One region of the Mesorhizobium sp. M8A.F.Ca.ET.057.01.1.1 genome, then DNA from elsewhere that is predicted to be linked to it. Evidence: predicted binding sites of a transcription regulator. Region 1 holds the regulator's gene; each other region holds the start of a gene.

Region 1 (6,018 bases):
GAAGACGTAGTTGCCTTCAGGCTTCACCTTGAACACTTCGCGGGCCTGCATGCGGCCGACTTCCTTGTTGTCGAAGGTCAGGTAGAAGACGTCCTTGTTCTCGATCAGGCGGTCATAGCCGACGACCGGAATGCCCTCGTCGAGCGCCTTCTGCACAGCCGGACCGATCGCCGAAGCATCCTGCGCCAGGATGATCAGCGAATTGGCGCCCTGCGAAATCAGGCTCTCGACATCGGTCAGCTGCTTGCCGGGATTGGACTGCGCATCGGCGGAAATGTACTTGTCGCCCGCGGCCTCGATTGCCTTCTTCATGGCGGCCTCGTCGGTCTTCCAGCGCTCTTCCTGGAAATTGGACCAGGAAACGCCGATGACCTTGTCCTTTGCCTGCGCGACCGACCCCAGCGTCAGCGACATGGCGACACCCGCCAGGATGGCGGCTGTGAATCTCTTCATGATATCCTCCCTGCGCCGCGTATGGCGCGACCAAACTGGCCCGAAGGCCGGCACAAAGGCTCTATTTTTTCGAGCCTCGAAAAAACACTGGTCCATCGCCGGAACACTGTCAACATCGATTCTGATGGATTTTGAGGTGCTGGAAACTTTTTTTCGAGCCTCGCAATAAATAAATGACAGCGCCAGCCGCTTCTGCCAGTATTTGACCCTGTTGCCGGAGGTATTCGAGGGGGATCAAGAACCGCGGCAACCGGGAGGAAAAGCATGTCGGTGGGAATCCGCCACGACGATCTGCGCCGGCGCAACCGCGCAATGGTGATTGCAGCGGTGCGTCGGGAGGGTCAGCCCTCGCGCACCGAGATCGCCGCCAGCACCGGCCTCAGCCACTCGACCATATCGGCGATATCCGCCGACCTGATCGGCGAGGGCATCCTGACCGAAGGCAAGCCGAACGAGGCCGGCTTACTCAAACGCGGCCGGCCGCAGGTTGGCCTCGGCCTCAACCCCGAGGCCGCGGCTGTGATGACCGTGGTGCTGTCGCTGAATTTCCTATCCGTCGCCGTCATCGATTATGCCGGCCAGGTGGTCGCCGAGGAACAGCGCCGGCTGGACACGCTGACCATGTCGCGCGAGGCGCTTATCGGCGAATGCACGGCAATAGTGCGCCGCCGCATCGAGGACCCCGATCTCGATGTCCGCAGTGTTGCCCGCATCGCGCTGGCGATCCAGGGCATCACCGACACCAAGGCGCGTGCCATGCTGTGGTCGCCGATCACGCCACAGACAGACATTGCCTTCGCCGACATACTCGAAGCCGAATTCGGCATCCCCGCCACGATGGAGAACGACTGCAACATGATGGCGGTGGCGCTGCGCTGGCGCGACCCCCAACGGTACCGCGACGACTTCATCGCCATCCTGCTCTCGCACGGCATTGGCATGGGCCTGGTGCTGAAGGGCGAGCTGTTCACCGGCACGCATTCATCGGGCGGCGAATTCGGCCACATGATCCATCGCCCGGGCGGCGCGCTCTGCCGCTGCGGGCGGCGCGGCTGCGTCGAGGCCTATGCCGGCAACTATGCCATCTGGCGTAATGCCAGGCAGCTTGGCGAGGACGCCGAACCGGTCGCCGATGTCAGCGACGCGCAGATGCGGACACTCGCCGCTACGGCAAGGGAGAAAGACGGACCGGAGCGCGAAGCCTATCGCAAGGCCGGCGAGGCGCTGGGCTATGGGCTGGGCAGTCTGTTTGCGCTGATCGACCCGGCGCCGGTCGCCATGGTCGGCGTCAGTGCCGCCGCCTTCGACCTGATCGAGCCGGCCTTGCGCGAGGCCATCGCCCAGACCGCCGGCGGCCAGCATTCGGAATCGATTTCCTTCGACACCGAGCCGAACGAACTGCCGCTCATCCGCGAAGGCTGCGCCATGCGCGCCTTGAGCTTCGTCGACCAGGAGATTTTCGCGCCGGGCGTGCAGGCGAGAGGCGGTGCTGGGAAGAGCATCGCCTGAGCTAACGCTCCGGTGAATCACCACCAATGCTGGAGGTTGGCCGAGCACCCTCAAGGTCGTCATCCCTGGGCGGAGCAGCCGCGAAGCGGCGTCGAGGAGACCCTGGGATCCATGCCGGGACCTCGATCGTAGAGTGCAACGGTGCAGAATTCCGCACTGCGGCGACGCGTCGAGGTCCCGGGATGGATCCTCGGGTCTGCGCCGCCCGTGGATGACGAAGTCAGGGGCGTAGCCGCCCTCGACCTAGTCTTCCCTGATCGCGTATCCAGCCCCGCGGATGGTGCGGATGACGTCGGGCATGCGGCCATTGTTGACCGCCTTGCGCAGCCGGCCGACATGCACGTCCACCGTGCGCTCGTCGATATAGATCGTCTCGCCCCAGACATTGTCGAGCAACTGGCTGCGCGAGAACACCCGGCCGGGATGGCGCATCATGAATTCCAGCAGCCGGAACTCGGTCGGCCCGAGCCGGATTTCGCTCTTCTTGCGATAGACCCGGTGCGATTCACGGTCGAGCACGATGTCGCCGACCTTGAGCACGCTGGACAGCACTTCCGGCTTGGCGCGGCGCAGCAACGCCTTGACCCGGGCCATGAATTCCGGCGTCGAGAACGGCTTGACCAGATAATCGTCGGCGCCGGTCGAGAGGCCGCGCACGCGGTCGCTCTCCTCGCCGCGCGCCGTCAGCATGATGATCGGCAGCCTCTCGGTCTCGGGCCGCATTCGCAGGCGCCGACAGAGTTCAATGCCGGAAACAGCCGGCACCATCCAGTCGAGCACCAGGAGGTCGGGCACGTTCTCCTGGAGGCGGATCTCGGCTTCGTCGCCGCGCGGCACCACCTCGACCTGGTAGCCTTCCGATTCCAGATTGTAGCGGAGGAGCACGCCGAGCGGCTCCTCGTCCTCCACCACCATGATGCGTGGCGCGATCATTGGCAGATCATCCTATCGTCAAGCCGCCGGCGCCGACATCGCCGTCTCGTCCTGCTTCGGACGGTTGGCGGGCAGTTGCGTTCCGGTCAGCACATAATACGCATTCTCGGCGATGTTGGTCACATGGTCGCCGATGCGTTCGAGATTCTTGGCGCAGAACAAGAGATGCGTGCAAGCCGTGATGTTGCGCGGATCCTCCATCATGTAGGTCAGCAGTTCGCGGAACACCGAGGTATATTTGACGTCGATGCGTTCGTCGTCATTCCTGAGCTTGGCGAGGGCGGCGGCATCGCCGGCCGCATATTCCTCGACCACGCCCTGCACCTGGATCAGCACCAGCTGCGCCATGGAGTCGATCGAGTGCGACAAGTCGCGCGGCGTGGCGGCGAGGCCGACGGAACCGACACGCTTGGCGATGTTCTTGGCAAGGTCGCCGATGCGCTCGAGGTCGCCCGCCATGCGGATCGAGCCGACGACATGACGCAGATCGTCGGCCATCGGCTGGCGCTTGGCGATCAGGGTGATGGCGCGGTCGTCGAGTTCGCGCTGGCGCGCATCCATGATGGCGTCGTCGGAGACGACGCGCTGTGCCAGCGCGTTGTCGGAATTCAGCAGAGCCTTGGTGGCACCGCCGACCATCGTGCCGGCGAGATCGCCCATGTCGCTGATAAGCCTGCTGATCTGTCCGAGATCCTCATCGAAGGCTGCGACTGTGTGTTCGGCCATGATCCTGGTCCTCGTATGCGTGATATCAGCCGAAGCGGCCGGTGATGTAGTCCTGCGTGCGCTTCTCGCGAGGCGACGTGAAGATCTTCTCGGTCTTGTCGAATTCGACCAGTTCGCCCAGATACATGAAAGCCGTCTGGCGCGACACGCGCGCCGCCTGCTGCATGTTGTGGGTGACGATGACGATCGTGTAGTCGGCCTGCAGCTCGTCGATCAGTTCCTCGATCTTGGCGGTCGACAGCGGATCGAGCGCCGAGGCCGGTTCGTCGAGCAGGATGACTTCCGGCTTCACCGCCACGGTGCGTGCGATGCAAAGACGCTGCTGCTGGCCGCCCGACAGGCTGAGGCCGCTGGCGTTGAGCTTGTCCTTGACCTCGGTCCACAATGCCGCGCGCTTCAGCGCCTGTTCGACACGGCCGTCCATCTCGGACTTGCTGATCTTCTCGTAGAGACGGACGCCGAAAGCGATGTTCTCGTAGATCGACATCGGGAACGGCGTCGGCTTCTGGAACACCATGCCGATCTTGGTGCGCAGGAGGTTGAGATCCTGCGAGCGGTCGAGGATGTTCTGGCCGTCGAGCAGCACCTGGCCGTCGGCGCTCTGCTTCGGGTAGAGCTCGTAGATGCGGTTGAAGACGCGCAGCAACGTCGACTTCCCGCAGCCCGACGGGCCGATGAAGGCGGTAACGCTGCGCTCGGGCAGCGACAGGCTGATATCCTTCAACGCCTTCGACTGGCCGTAGTAGAAGTTGAGGTTCTTGACCTCGATCTTGGCCTTATCCACGGCCACTTCGGGCGTGTTCAACTCGGTGGACAACATCGGTTTCATCTGTCCTCTCTGCGTCCGGTAAGGCTGCGGGCGAAAATGCTCAGGCCGAGAACCGTCAGGGTGATTATGAGTGCGCCGGTCCATGCCAGTTGCTGCCATTCCTCATAGGGACTGAGAGCGAACTGGAAGATGGTGACAGGCAGGCTGGCCATCGGCGCGTTGAGATTGCTCGACCAGAACTGGTTGTTGAGCGCGGTGAAGAGCAGCGGCGCCGTCTCGCCGGAGATGCGGGCGATGGCGAGCAATATGCCTGTGACAATGCCGGAAAGCGCTGCACGGTAAGCGACCGATTTGATGACCACCCAGCGCGGCGCGCCGATCGCGGTGCCGGCTTCACGCAGCGCGTTCGGCACCAGGTTGAGCATGTCCTCGGTGGTGCGCACCACGACCGGAATGACCAGGATGGCAAGCGCAACGGCGCCGGCAATGGCGGAGAAATGTCCCATCGGCCGCACCATCAACTCGTAGACGAACAGGCCGATGATGATCGATGGCGCCGACAACAGGATATCGTTGATGAAGCGCACGATGGTGGTAAGCTTGGAGAAGCGACCGTATTCGGCCATGTAGGTACCGGCGAGCACGCCGATCGGCGTGCCGACGATCACGGCGATGATCGTCATCACCACGCTGCCGTAGATGGCATTGAGCAGGCCGCCGGCGTCGCCGGGCGGAGGCGTCATTTCGGTGAACACAGCCAGCGAGACGCCGGACAGGCCCTTGTAGAGCAGCGCGCCGAGGATAAGCGCCAGCCAGGCGAGGCCAATGCCGGCGGCGACGACGCACAGCGCCATCATCACGCCATTCCTGCGCTTGCGGCTTTGGTGAAGCGATGCGGCTGTCGACATCGGTCAGGCTCCGGTGCGGGCGTCGATGCGCATCAGCATGTAGCGTGCGATGGCAAGGATGAGGAAGGTGATGACGAACAGGATCAGGCCGAGCGCCACCAGCGAGGACGTATAGAGATCGCCAACGGCTTCGGTGAATTCGTTGGCGATGGTCGCCGAGATCGTCGTGGCGGGCGCGAACAGCGAAGTCGAGATGCGGTGCGCGTTGCCGATGACGAAAGTGACGGCCATCGTTTCGCCGAGCGCACGGCCAAGGGCGAGCATGATGCCGCCCATGATTCCGATCCGGGTATAGGGAATGACCACGCGCCGCGTCACTTCCCAGGTCGTACAACCGATGCCGTAGGCCGACTCTTTCAACACCGACGGCACCGTGTCGAACACGTCCTTGGTGATCGAGGTGATGAAAGGCAGGATCATGATGGCGAGGATCATCGCCGAGGTGAGCAGGCCGATACCATAGGGGGGGCCGGCAAACAGGTTGTTAAGCCCGGGAACACCATGGAACAGCCAGATGATAAAGGGTTGCACCGTCGTCTGCAGGAACGGTGCCAGCACGAACAGGCCCCAGATGCCGTAGATGATCGAGGGGATGCCGGCGAGCAATTCGACCGCCATGCCAATCGGGCGCCGCAATGGGCGCGGGCAAAGTTCGGTGAGAAAGATCGCGATGCCAATGCCGAGCGGCACGGCAATCAGGATGGCGATGGCGGATGTAAT
Region 2 (6,018 bases), 3.3 Mb from region 1:
GCGCCAGATAGGCGCGGCCGGGATGATCGACGCCGATGAACGACGCATGCGCGATGATGTTGAGCGACTGCTTGCCGCGATATTCCGGATGAGCGCGCCAGCCGATATCGGCGAGCAGGCAGGCGGCATGGCGATAGCGCGCTTCGTCTTCCGTCTCATCGATGCCGAAAGCCTTGAAGGCCTTGCCGGTCCATTCGACCAGATCATGCGAGTGGTGGACCGAACGCGAGCGCAAAAGCGCAAGCTCCTCGGCGGCCGAGATCAGCGGATCGGCCTTCTGCTCGGCAACGTCGAGCAGCGAATAGAGAAAGCCTTCGCGCACGCCTTGCGCCGAAACGACGATCCTGGACGGCTGCATCGCCGTCATGATTTCCTGCAGCACGAGCGCGCCGTATGGCAGCAGCGAGCGGCGGTTCTTGGAGACGCCCTCGATACCCCTCACCTTTTCGACCTCGCCCCTGGCCACCTGCTTGAGGAAGGTTTGAGCACTTTCGGCCGATATCTCGTAGTGATGCATGACGCCGAGCGGGTAGTTGTTCATCTCCATGTGCAGCCTGGCGAGGTTTCGCCAGGTGCCGCCGACGGCGTAGAAAGTCCTGCCCTGCCCGCCCTTCAAGAGCTTGGCTCGGGCCAATTCCTGGCGCGCGATCTTCTGCGCCTGGACGAGCGAGTTCTTCGCCATGTCCTGCAGGCGCAGGCCGCCGAGCGGCAGCGTGATGCCGTCGCCGATCGCCTCGCCATCGATGTCGATCAGTTCCAGGCTGCCGCCGCCAAGGTCGCCGGCAATGCCGTCGGCCGGATGAAAACCGGAGATGACGCCAAGCGCGGAATAATGCGCTTCCTGGCGACCGGAGAGCACGCGGATCTCGGTCTTGAGCACATCCTCGGCGCGATGGATGAAATCGGGACCGTTGATCGCCTCGCGGGCCGCGGCGGTTGCCAGCACGTACATGTGTTCGGCGCCGGCCTGATCGGATAGCGCGCGGAAACGCCGAAACTCCTCCATCGAGCGCGCCACCCCTTCGGGGTCGAGCTTCCCTGTCGACACGATGCCCCGGCCGATGCCGGCCAGCATCTTTTCGTTGAACAGCACGGTCGGCGAACGCGCCAGCCCCTCATAGACGACAAGACGGATCGAATTGGATCCGATGTCGATGATGGACAGCGGTCGGCGGTCCTGCAGCCGGCCCTGGGAATTGGACAGCATCAGGTGGTGGCGTTCTTCTTGCGGCGCTTGAACTGCGCGATTCGCTTGGGCGCATGCGATTTCAGCGCGTCACCCCGTCCCGACAGGCTCGGATTGGTCATGAAATATTCCTGCGCGTTGAACGGTTCCTCGCCCTCCTCCAGCACCACGCGCCGGGAGGTTCCATCAGCCAATACGTCGAAACTTTGCTGATTGTCCATGATGTTGCCCAGCATGATCTGGCCCAGAATCTGTTCATGCACAGTTGGATTGGTGATCGGCACCATGGTCTCGACGCGGCGGTCGAGATTGCGCGGCATCAGGTCGGCCGAGGAGATGTAGACAATCGCCTCGTCCGAGGGAAGGCCATGGCCGTTGCCGAAGCAATAGATACGGCTGTGCTCGAGGAACCGGCCAACGATCGACTTGACCCTGATGTTCTCCGACAGGCCCGGCACCTGCGGCCGCAGACAGCATATGCCGCGCACGACGAGGTCGATTTCCACACCGGCACGGCTGGCATCGTAGAGCGCATCGATGATGATGGGGTCGACGAGCGCGTTCATCTTCATCCAGATGCGCGCCGGCCGTCCCTCCAACGCATGGGCAATCTCGGCTGAAATGTGCTGGAGGATGCGGTTCCTCAGCGTGAACGGCGAGATCGCCAGTCGCATTTCGGCGGTCGGCTCGGCATAGCCGGTGATGAAATTGAACAGCTGGGCGACGTCGCGGGCAATCGTCGGATCGGTGGTGAAGAAGGACAGGTCGGTGTAGATGCGCGCCGTCACCGGATGGTAGTTGCCGGTGCCGAGATGGACGTAGTTGCGCAGCTTGCCGTCCTCGCGCCGCACCACCAGCGACATCTTGGCATGGGTCTTGAGTTCGAGGAACCCGAACACGACCTGCACGCCGGCGCGTTCAAGATCGCGAGCCCAGCGAATGTTGGCTTCCTCGTCGAAACGCGCCTTGAGCTCGACCAGCGCCGTCACCGACTTGCCAGCCTCGGCAGCGTCGACCAGCGCACGCACGATCGGGCTGTCGTTGGAGGTGCGATAGAGCGTCTGCTTGATCGCCACCACTTCGGGGTCGGCCATTGCCTGGCGAAGGAACTGCACCACCACGTCGAACGACTCGTAGGGGTGATGAACGACGATGTCCTTCTCGCGGATGGCGGCAAAACAGTCGCCGCCATGCTCGCGGATGCGTTCGGGAAAGCGTGGGTTGTAGGGCGTGAACTTCAGGTCGTCGCGGGGAACGGAGACGATCTCCGAGATCTGGCTGAGCGCCAGCGGCCCGGTGAGCACGCTGATGCGGCTCGACGAGACGCCAAGCTCGCCGGCGACGAAATCGCGCAATTCCCCGGGCATCAGCATGTCGAACTCGATGCGGATAACCGAACCGCGGCGACGACGCTTCAGCGCCGTTTCGAACAGCCGCACGAGATCTTCCGATTCTTCCTCGACCTCGATATCGCTGTCGCGGATGATGCGGAACGTGCCCGAGCCCTTGACCTCATAGCCGGGGAACAGATTGCCGATGTAAAGGCCGACCGCCTCCTCCAGCGGAATGAAGCGGACATGGTTCCTGCGATCCGGAAGGCGGATAAAGCGCTTCAGCGCCACCGGCAGGCGCAGCAATGCGCTCATCTCCTCGCCATTCTTGCGGTGGCGAAGCTGCAACGCCATGGAGAAGCCGAGATTGGGAATGAACGGGAACGGATGCGCCGGGTCGATCGACAGCGGGGTGAGCACCGGAAACACCTGGTCTTGGAAATGCTCTTCCAGCCAGGCCTTTTCGTCCTTGGTCAGCGCATCGCGGGTGATGCTCTCGATGCCTTCCTTGTTGAGCAGAACCGTGAGTGCCGAAAGGCTCTTCTGCTGGTCCTCCTGCAGCCGCTCGACTTCACGCAGCAATTGTTCGAGCTGCTGTTCGGGGGTGCGTCCGTCCGGGCTCTTCAGCACGATGCCCTCGCGCACCTGGCCTGCAAGGCCGGCGACGCGCACCATGAAGAACTCGTCGAGATTGGCGGCCGAGATCGACAGGAAGCGGACGCGCTCCAGCAGCGGGTGATGGGTGTTCAGCGATTCCTCGAGAACGCGGCGATTGAACTGCAGCCAGGAGAACTCGCGGTTGACGAAACGGTCCGGATTGCCTTCCGGGCTCGCTGCCGCGACGTTGTTGAATTCGCTCTGTACCGGCTTCAATTCGTTCATGATTCCTGCTCTTCCGCCCGCCTTGGCCGGTTAACCGGCTTAACTTATCCTGTGGCAGGCTTTTGCGACAGTTCTCTGACAGGCTTTTGCGACAGTTTGATTTCATCGAACTTGCAAAGAGGCTTGATATGATCCAGATGCAGAAGAGACTGCGTTAAGGAGACGACGATGGCAGGCGGTTCCATTCCCCATTTCCAGAACGATGCGGGTCATCCGGCGATCGACATCGGGGTCAAGGAATTCATGTGCACGGGCGCCAACCCGCCTTTCGATCATCCGCATGTGTTTCTCGACATGGGCGACGACAATGAGAAAGTCTGCCCCTACTGCTCGACCCTCTACCGCTATTCGCCGAAGCTGAAGGCGACGGAAACCCTGCCGGCGGGCTGCCTCTACATCGACCAGGCCGCCTGACTCTCTCGCGACAGACCCGATGGACGACGCGCGCTCCCGGCAGATCGTCATCGCCGGGGCCGGCATTGCCGGGCTGACCGCGGCACTTGCGTTCGCCGAACGCGGCTACCCCGTGCAAGTGTTCGAACAGGCGCGGCGCCTGGAAGCGGCGGGCGCCGGCCTCCAGCTTTCTCCCAACGCGACACGCATCCTGCGCCCACTCGGCGTGCTCGACCGGCTGCTGCCGGCAGCGGTGAGGCCCGAGGCGGTGGTGCTGAAGGACGCCGCGACGCTGCGCGAACTGGCGCGCGTGCCGCTCGGACAAGCCGCCGAAGCCCGCTGGCAGGCGCCCTATCTCGTCGCCCACAGGGCTGACCTGCAGAACGCGCTGACGGCGCGCGTCGCCGAGATGCCGAACATTCTCGTGACCACCGGTGCGCGCATCGGCAGCGTTGTCAAAGGCGGTCGTGGCATTACCGCGACTGCCGAGATGGAAGGCAAGACAATCGAGACCGAGGGCTCCCTGCTGGTCGGCGCCGATGGCGTCTGGTCATCCGTGCGCGCGCTTGTCGACACAACCAAGGGGGTGGCATCGCCGAGAAGTCGCTTTTCGGGCGAGCTGGCCTGGCGTGCCACTGTTCCTGCCGACAGCGCTGCCGGACAAGCCTTTGCCGCGATCGGCGCAACCAATTGCGTCACCACCTTCCTGCATCCCGGCTTCCATATGGTCGCCTATCCCGTCAGCAAAGGTGCGGCCTTCAATCTTGTCGCCTTCACCAAGGGCGAACGCATTGCCGAGGGCTGGTCCGGGAACGCCGACACTAGGATCTTGACCGGTGCCATGCGCGGTACAGCGGCAGCACTCGCCCGTCTGATCGAGGAAGCCGGCCCGTGGACGGCGTGGCCGATCCATACGGTCGAGAGCAAACAGCCTTGGACGACCGGTGGCATAGCGCTGATCGGCGATGCTGCGCATGCGATGACGCCGTTCGCGGCGCAAGGTGCCGCCATGGCGGTCGAGGATGCGGCGATGCTCGCGGATGCCGTTGCCGACTTCCCCGCCGACCCCTTGGCCGCCCTTGCAGTTTGGGAGCAGTCGCGGCGACCGCGTGTCGTGCAGGTCGCCCGACGCGGCGCTGTCAACCGGCTCGCCTGGCATGCCTCAGGTCCAGTGGCGATTGCCCGCAACCTATTCCTGAAGATGCGCTCGTCTGACAGGCTCGCCGCCGATCTCGACTGGCTTTATGGCTGGCATGCCGCGCCAGGACGGTAGGCTTGCAGGCATCCCCAGCCGACCACGCGACGTACCCTAGAGGCACGTGACAGCCGTAGTCGCAAAGGGACTTGCGCAGGCTTATGAAAACAAAGTGCCCACGACCGGCTTCAAATACAGGCTGTGATACAGCAGAAAGAAAACCAGAGCCGCGACCGCAGCGCAGGAGATGGCCGCAGCCACGGCGGTAGCGATTGCCATGTAAATGTTACTCTTCAGAGCATATTTTGACACGATAACGAGCTGGACAAGAACCGCCACGGACGAAAATTTCCAAATTCCATAAGGGCTTAGCGCTCTATCCAAATTCCTTACCAATTCATTCGCCTGAAACATTGCTCCAAGGACCGTCCATGCGACCACCTCCCCCATTTTACTCGGCAATATGTAGATAAACCCGATAAATAAATACTTCAATATAGATATGAAAGCGATCATCGCCAATATTATCGGTAATTTCAAAGTAACTCCCTGAAGAACATTTTTGAAATTCGACTTTTCTGCCTTCATGCCGGACAGAGCAGCGATGACACAAGAGGCGACAAAAATAACCATAATTGTCGTAGCCAATTGATATGAAATAAAAAATTTCGATATCTGAAATATCCGAACAGGGCCGGATACGCTAAAATAGCCGACGTAAATCTGTGCCAGCGCCAACACCAATATGACGCCGGAAATTTGAGGCCACGAGAGGTCGCGATCCATTGTGTCGCGAACAGTGATGCGCGGCTTGATATAGAATACCACTCCACTGAAGAAGTATCGTATTAGCTCAACGAAAAATGACATACACCCTCTTGTGGCAGCGGCAGTCCTGCACAATTCAGGATAATATTTAACACCGCATGAAGATGAACGTCATTCATATTTTAGAAAAATCGCATATGACACCAACAACTGTGACGTTGTCATCGTGAAGTATAGTTTGCAGATTCATGATTTCCTGCCTA
Region 3 (6,018 bases), 1.0 Mb from region 1:
CGACGGCCATGGCAGCGAAGGCCGCTCGACCGAGGTCGCCATGATCCGCAAGACGCTGGAGGACGCGATGCGCGAGATACGCGGCATCTGCACCGGCCTGGTGCTGCCGCAGATAGAAACGGCGGCGGCGGCGGAGGTGCTGCGGCTGGCCGTCGAGGAGCATGAGCACCGGACGGGCACGTCGGTGACGCTTACGCTGCCCAAACATTTGCCCGAACCCGGCGCTTCTGAGAAGATCAGCATCTATCGATTCGTGCAGGAGGGGCTGAACAATGCCTACCGCCACGGGCGGGGCAAGGATCAGGCGGTGCGTGCGGGAATGAAGAATGGCCGGCTTTTCGTCGAAGTTTCGGATGGCGGGCCGGGCTTCGATCCGGCTCGGGCCGAAGGGTTGGGGCTGGCTGGCCTCAGGGAGCGGGTTGAAAGCATTGGCGGACAGTTCGAAACCCTGACGGGGCCGAAGGGCACGAAACTGATGATCCGTCTTTCGGTCGAGGAGCAAGCATGATGGGGGCCATTCGCATCGCCATTGTCGACGACCATCCTCTCTTCCGCGAGGGTGTGACACGCAGCCTGTCGGAGATCGGAGGCTTCGAAGTGGTCGGAGAGGGGGCTACCGCGCAGGACGCGGAACGCATCGCCTCGACCGTGCAGCCCGACATATTGCTGCTCGACATTTCGATGCCCGGCGGCGGCCTGGCCGCGGTTGCAAGCATCCTTGCCGAGCATCCCGCCCAGAAGATCGTCATGCTGACCGTCTCGGAGGCCAATGCCGACGTGACCAAGGCCCTGAACGCGGGGGTGCACGGCTATATCCTCAAAGGAGTCGGATCGCGCTCGCTTGCCGATATCCTGCGCAACGTGGCGGCCGGCGAAAGCTATCTTTCGCCGATGTTGTCGGCCCGGCTGCTTTCCGATGTGCAGTCCCTGCAGCCCACCAACGGCGTGGCGGACCGGCTGCGGCAACTCACCGGCCGACAGACCGAAATCCTGCGGCTGGTGGCGGAAGGACTGAGCAACAAGGAAGTTGCCTTGCGCCTGGAGCTGCAGGAGAAGACCGTCAAGCACCACATGACGGGGGTGCTGTCGAAACTCAGCGTGCGAAACCGCACCGAGGCTGCCCTGATGATGCGCGAGTTTCGCGACCGCGACAGGGACTTCTCATAGAGCGGTTCGGCGTCGTTGGAATCGCCGACTTACGGCAACGCAGCCAGGGAAAGCTACGTGCTTTTCCTGGAGTTCTCCAAGTCATCGCAGCATTGGAAGACAGCGCGAAAACGAGGTCACCTCCGCCGGGGGCGGCGGAGGTGACGTGTGAAGCCGGTCGTTGCCTGTTGACCAGCTTCACAAGGCCTAGATTTCAGAAGGCGGAGATTTCAGAAGGCCAAGGTTCAGAGGGCCTTGAGGCGGGTGACATCGGCCGGTGTGGCCGGGCGGTCGATGATCGTGCGGTCGAGCGCATCCTTCATCCTGAAACGGCCGTTCTCGATCTTTTCCGTTATGCCGTCGGGGTGCTGAACCGTAATCTTGTTGCCGTCCACGTCGATCTCGTCGCCGGTGATGGCGTTGACATGGCTGCTCTTCCCGCCCTGGCCCTTGCCGGACCCCGAATTGCCGCCACCGTTATCAGCGCCATTTCCGTTGCCGTTGCCGTTGTTGCCGCCGTTGCCGTTTCCATTGTTGCCGCCGCCGCTATTCCCACCGCCACCGCCATTGCCACCCCCACCCTTGCCGGCGAGTGCGGTCGCGGCCTCGATTCCAGGCACGAAGCCATGAAAGGCAATTCCATAGGGAGCGATGGTCAGCGCCAGAAGCGCCGCCGATCCGAAAGCCAGCCGGCAACAACGGGCCGTTATCGATCCGTGCATCCTGAACTCCGTCGATTGAGCCGGCGCGCCCACCCCAACGTTGCAGTGCAACCAACATCGCCGAAACACGTGGTGACCGGAAGCGACCTCCGACCGTTGCGTTTGTCCTCCAGGACCTTTGCATGCGCAAGATTGGACTAAAGTCCGATATCCGGCGTGAAAAACGGTGTCGTGAGGGGGCGGCAGCGCGGATACCGTGTCACGAAAATGTGATCAGCCGACTGTAAGGCGGTCGATCAGGCAACAAGCTCCAGCCAATCCAGCCAGAGGCTCTCATGACCGAACATCGCTCCCCCGACGCCCGATTCCGCACCAGCCTGCTCGAGGAAAACGAAGGACCGGCCAACAATCCCAGCGAAAACCGCACGATGGGCGAGATCATCGCCGCGCGGTTTTCGCGCCGGGGCTTCCTCAAGGGTTCGCTTGCCGTCTCGGCGATCGCCGCCACCGTCAGCCCGCTGGCGATGATCGCCGCCGACGATGCCCGCGCAGCGGAAGGTTCGGCCTTCAAGTTCGACGAGCTGGAGGCCGGCATCGACGACAAGCACCATGTCGCGCCGGGCTACGACGCCGATGTGTTGCTGCGCTGGGGCGATCCGCTGTTTGCCGATTCGCCGGAATTCGATCCGACCAAGCAGTCGGCGCAAGCCCAGGCCAGGCAGTTCGGCTACAACAACGACTATGTCGGCTATATCGCGATCGATGGCTCGGCGGAACATGGCCTGCTGGTGGTCAACCACGAATACACCAACCCGCATCTGATGTTCCCGGGCATCGTCAAGATCGTCGAGAAGGACGGCAAGAAGGCGGCCGAGGTGGCGCCGCTGTCGAAGGAGCAGGTGGATGTCGAGATGGCCGCGCATGGCGGCACCATCGTCGAGATCCGCAAGGACGGCGGCAAATGGCAGGTTGTGCGTGACGGCAAGCTCAACCGCCGCATCACCTCCAGCACCGAGATGGCGCTGTCCGGCCCGGTCGCGGGCCATGACCGCGTCAAAACCAATGCCGATCCGTCCGGAACGAAAGTCTTCGGCACGATCAACAACTGCGCCGGCGGCGTCACGCCCTGGGGCACCTATGTGATGGCCGAGGAGAACATCCATGGCTATTTCTCCGGCGAGCTGCCGGAAGGCCACAAGGAAGCCGCCAACTACAAGCGCCTCGGCATCCCGGAAGGGGCCTATGAATGGGGCGCGCATTACGACCGCTTCAACCTCGCCAAGGAACCGAACGAGCCCAACCGCTTCGGCTGGATCGTCGAAGTCGATGTCAACGACCCGAATTCGGTGCCGCGCAAGCGCACCGCCATGGGCCGCTTCAAGCATGAGGGCGCCGAATCGATCGTCGCCAAGGACGGCCGCGTCGTCTTCTATCTCGGCGACGACGAGCGCTTCGACTATGTCTACAAATTCGTCACCAAGGGCATGTTCAATGCCGGCGACCGCGCAGCCAACAAGGACCTGCTCGACGAGGGTACGCTGCATGTCGCCAAATTCGCCGACGACGGCTCGGTCGAATGGATGCCGATCGTGTTCGGCCAGGGTCCGCTGACGGCGGAAAACGGTTTTGCCGGCCAGGCCGACGTGCTGATCGAGACGCGCCGCGCCGCCGACCTGCTTGGCGCCACCAAGATGGACCGGCCCGAAGACATCCAGCCCAATGCCGGCAACGGCAAGGTCTATGTCATGCTGACCAACAATTCCAAGCGCAAGGCCGATCAGGTCGACGCCGCCAACCCGCGCCCCGGGAATGCCTTCGGCCACATCATCGAGATCGTCGAGGACGGCGGCGATTTCGCCGCCACAAAGGGCAAGTGGGAAGTGCTGCTGAAATGCGGCGATCCGGCGGTGGCCGATGTCGGCGCCACCTTCTCCACCGCGACGACGGCCAATGGCTGGTTCGGCATGCCCGACAATTGCGCGGTCGATTCGGCCGGCCGCCTGTGGGTCGCCACCGACGGCCAGGGCCCGAAGGCCACCGGCCGCACCGATGGCCTGTGGGCGGTGGACACGGAAGGATCGGCGCGGGCGACCTCGAAGCTGTTCTTCCGGGTGCCGATCGGCGCCGAGATGTGCGGCCCGCTGTTTACGCCGGACGATCAGACCGCCTTCGTCGCCGTCCAGCATCCGGGCGACGGCGGTGAGGACTGGGACGCGTTTGGCCGGCCTTCCTATTATGAGGACCTGTCGACCCGCTGGCCCGATTTCAAGCCCGACATGCCGGTGCGGCCTGCAGTCGTGGCGATCACCAAACAGGGCGGCGGCAAGATCGGCGTCTGACGTCGAGCGAGACAAAACGAGAGGGGCTTCGGCGATCCGCGGCCCCTCTTTTTGCGCAGCATTGCATTCAAGCCTCGGGAAAGATTGGCAATTTAAACATGGCGCCCTAAATCGTGATCAGGAGATCATCGCCATGCCCAATTCGATCTACGACCGTGGCCTGCTCAAACCTGACGAAGTGGCCACCTTGCAACGTGTCTTCGATGAGGCCTGCCGCCGACGGCAAGCGCATCCCGAATCCGCCGAGGCGCGTGAATTGGCCCTCACCTTGCTTGCCCTCTACAATGCCGGCATGGCCGACGAGGCGATGCTGACCGAGGCCGTCGGCTTCCGGCGGCTGGAGCCGAAATCAGCGTGAGGTGCCCGGCTGGCCGGGACCGGCGACGCGCCTGGCTATCGCCTTGGCCAATATGCCGGCATTGGCGAAGCAGCCGCGGATGCTCGGCCGCATGCCGGTGAACCACAGGCCGGGCAGTTGCGGATCGGCCTGGCCGCCGTTGAAGAGGGGAACGCCTTTCTCGTCGAGCACGCCGAGATTTCCAACCATGCGCTCCAGCCCGGTGCGGTAGCCCGTCGCGGCAATGACGATGTCGGGAGCGATCAGGCCGCCATTGGCCAGGATGACGCCATCGCGGGTGAACTCCCGCATCCCCGGCACCACCAGGATCCTGCCCGATTTGATGGCCTTGACGGCGCCATCGTCGGCGGCGATCGCGGTATAGTCGGAAGTCAGGCGGCTGGCGCCGCCGGCAGGTGCCCGCGGCATGCCGAATTTGGTGAGATCGCCGAAAACCAGGCGCTGCGTCACCGCCATCGCCGCGTCGGCGACGCGCAGCGGCAAGCGCGCCATGAGCGGCGAGAAGCGGTGCACGGCGATCTTGCCGATACGCTTGGGCAAGAGGGCGGGGCCGTTGCGGGCCGACAGCCAGACAGCGGCGGTATCGACGCCTGCCAGATGATTGAGAGCATCGAAGCCCGAATTGCCGGCGCCGACAACCAGCACCTTCTTGCCCGCATAGGCCTGGGCGTCGCCAAAATCCGCCGAATGGATAATCCGGCCCGCGAACGCCTGCATGCCCTTCCATTGCGGCGTGAAGGGTTCCCTGTCGCGGCCGGTGGCGACAACGACATGACGCGCCAGGCGCGAGCCGGCGCTGGTGCGCACGATCCAGTGGTCGCCCCCGGACATGATGGCCTCGACGGAAACGCCAAACTCCACCGGCAAACGGTTCGCCTCATGGAAATCGTTCATATGGCGGATGACGACATCCCGATGGGGAAAGGCGGGGTACCCTTGGGGTAGGCAAGGCCGGGCAGCGCCGAGAGATCGCGGTGGGTGTTCAGGTGCAGCTGTTCGTGGCGCCGGCGCCAGGGCTCGGCCAGCCGGCTTTCCTTCTCCAGCACCGCCGTCGCCACGCCGGCCTTCATCAAGGCCCGCGCGACAGCCAACCCCGCGGCGCCGGCGCCAATGACGATCGCCGGCTCGACCGCCACCAACTGCTCCACCATCGTCCCGGGTGTCGTGTCAGCCATTCACACTCGAATCCCATTCGCCCTTGCGGCAACCCCAAAAGGCTCGCAGGCGCTGTAACAGTTGATCACGCGCGGCCCCCGAACGGCAAATCGATGCCGATTTTCGATGGGTGTGCGCCGAGCCGTGGTCTCGCCCCCGAGCATTCCGCCGCCAGGCGAAAACAACCGGATCGTGCAACCGCGGCCAAAACCACGACATGAAGCGATTGCCCGCTTCTGTCCGAATATATCCAGTCCTATATGGCATATCAGCGGCATCGGCGATAATCAGGTCGCGGCAAAGTGATTGATTCGAGGTCCGGGGGCTGGTGGATCTCTTCTGACGACGCAGGAATTCG

The links. The regulator PhoB, encoded in region 1, activates phosphate uptake and scavenging genes when phosphate is short. The targets are predictions, from matches to a motif close to TGTCATNNANCTGTCAT.
Region 2: a site for PhoB is predicted at 3,464-3,480, ahead of EJ077_RS19460 (RNA degradosome polyphosphate kinase). Genes of this name have one in related genera too.
Region 3: a site for PhoB is predicted at 2,066-2,082, ahead of EJ077_RS30340 (PhoX family protein). Genes of this name have one in related genera too.

Annotation. Positions count from the first base shown of each region.
Region 1 is NZ_CP034454.1:770,630-776,647, reverse strand. Features, by position in the region: gene xylF (D-xylose ABC transporter substrate-binding protein) at 1-453, opposite strand, end outside; gene EJ077_RS03555 (ROK family protein) at 718-1,962, shown strand; gene phoB (phosphate regulon transcriptional regulator PhoB) at 2,206-2,895, opposite strand; gene phoU (phosphate signaling complex protein PhoU) at 2,914-3,621, opposite strand; gene pstB (phosphate ABC transporter ATP-binding protein PstB) at 3,647-4,450, opposite strand; gene pstA (phosphate ABC transporter permease PstA) at 4,447-5,298, opposite strand; gene pstC (phosphate ABC transporter permease subunit PstC) at 5,302-6,018, opposite strand, start outside.
Region 2 is NZ_CP034454.1:4,077,742-4,083,759, forward strand. Features, by position in the region: gene ppx (exopolyphosphatase) at 1-1,207, opposite strand, end outside; gene EJ077_RS19460 (RNA degradosome polyphosphate kinase) at 1,207-3,399, opposite strand; gene EJ077_RS19465 (zinc-finger domain-containing protein) at 3,568-3,813, shown strand; gene EJ077_RS19470 (FAD-dependent monooxygenase) at 3,833-5,065, shown strand; gene EJ077_RS19475 (hypothetical protein) at 5,147-5,857, opposite strand.
Region 3 is NZ_CP034454.1:6,384,125-6,390,142, forward strand. Features, by position in the region: gene EJ077_RS30325 (sensor histidine kinase) at 1-508, shown strand, start outside; gene EJ077_RS30330 (response regulator) at 505-1,167, shown strand; gene EJ077_RS30335 (hypothetical protein) at 1,392-1,868, opposite strand; gene EJ077_RS30340 (PhoX family protein) at 2,144-4,147, shown strand; gene EJ077_RS30345 (hypothetical protein) at 4,281-4,505, shown strand; partial or broken gene EJ077_RS30350 (flavin-containing monooxygenase) at 4,497-5,680, opposite strand.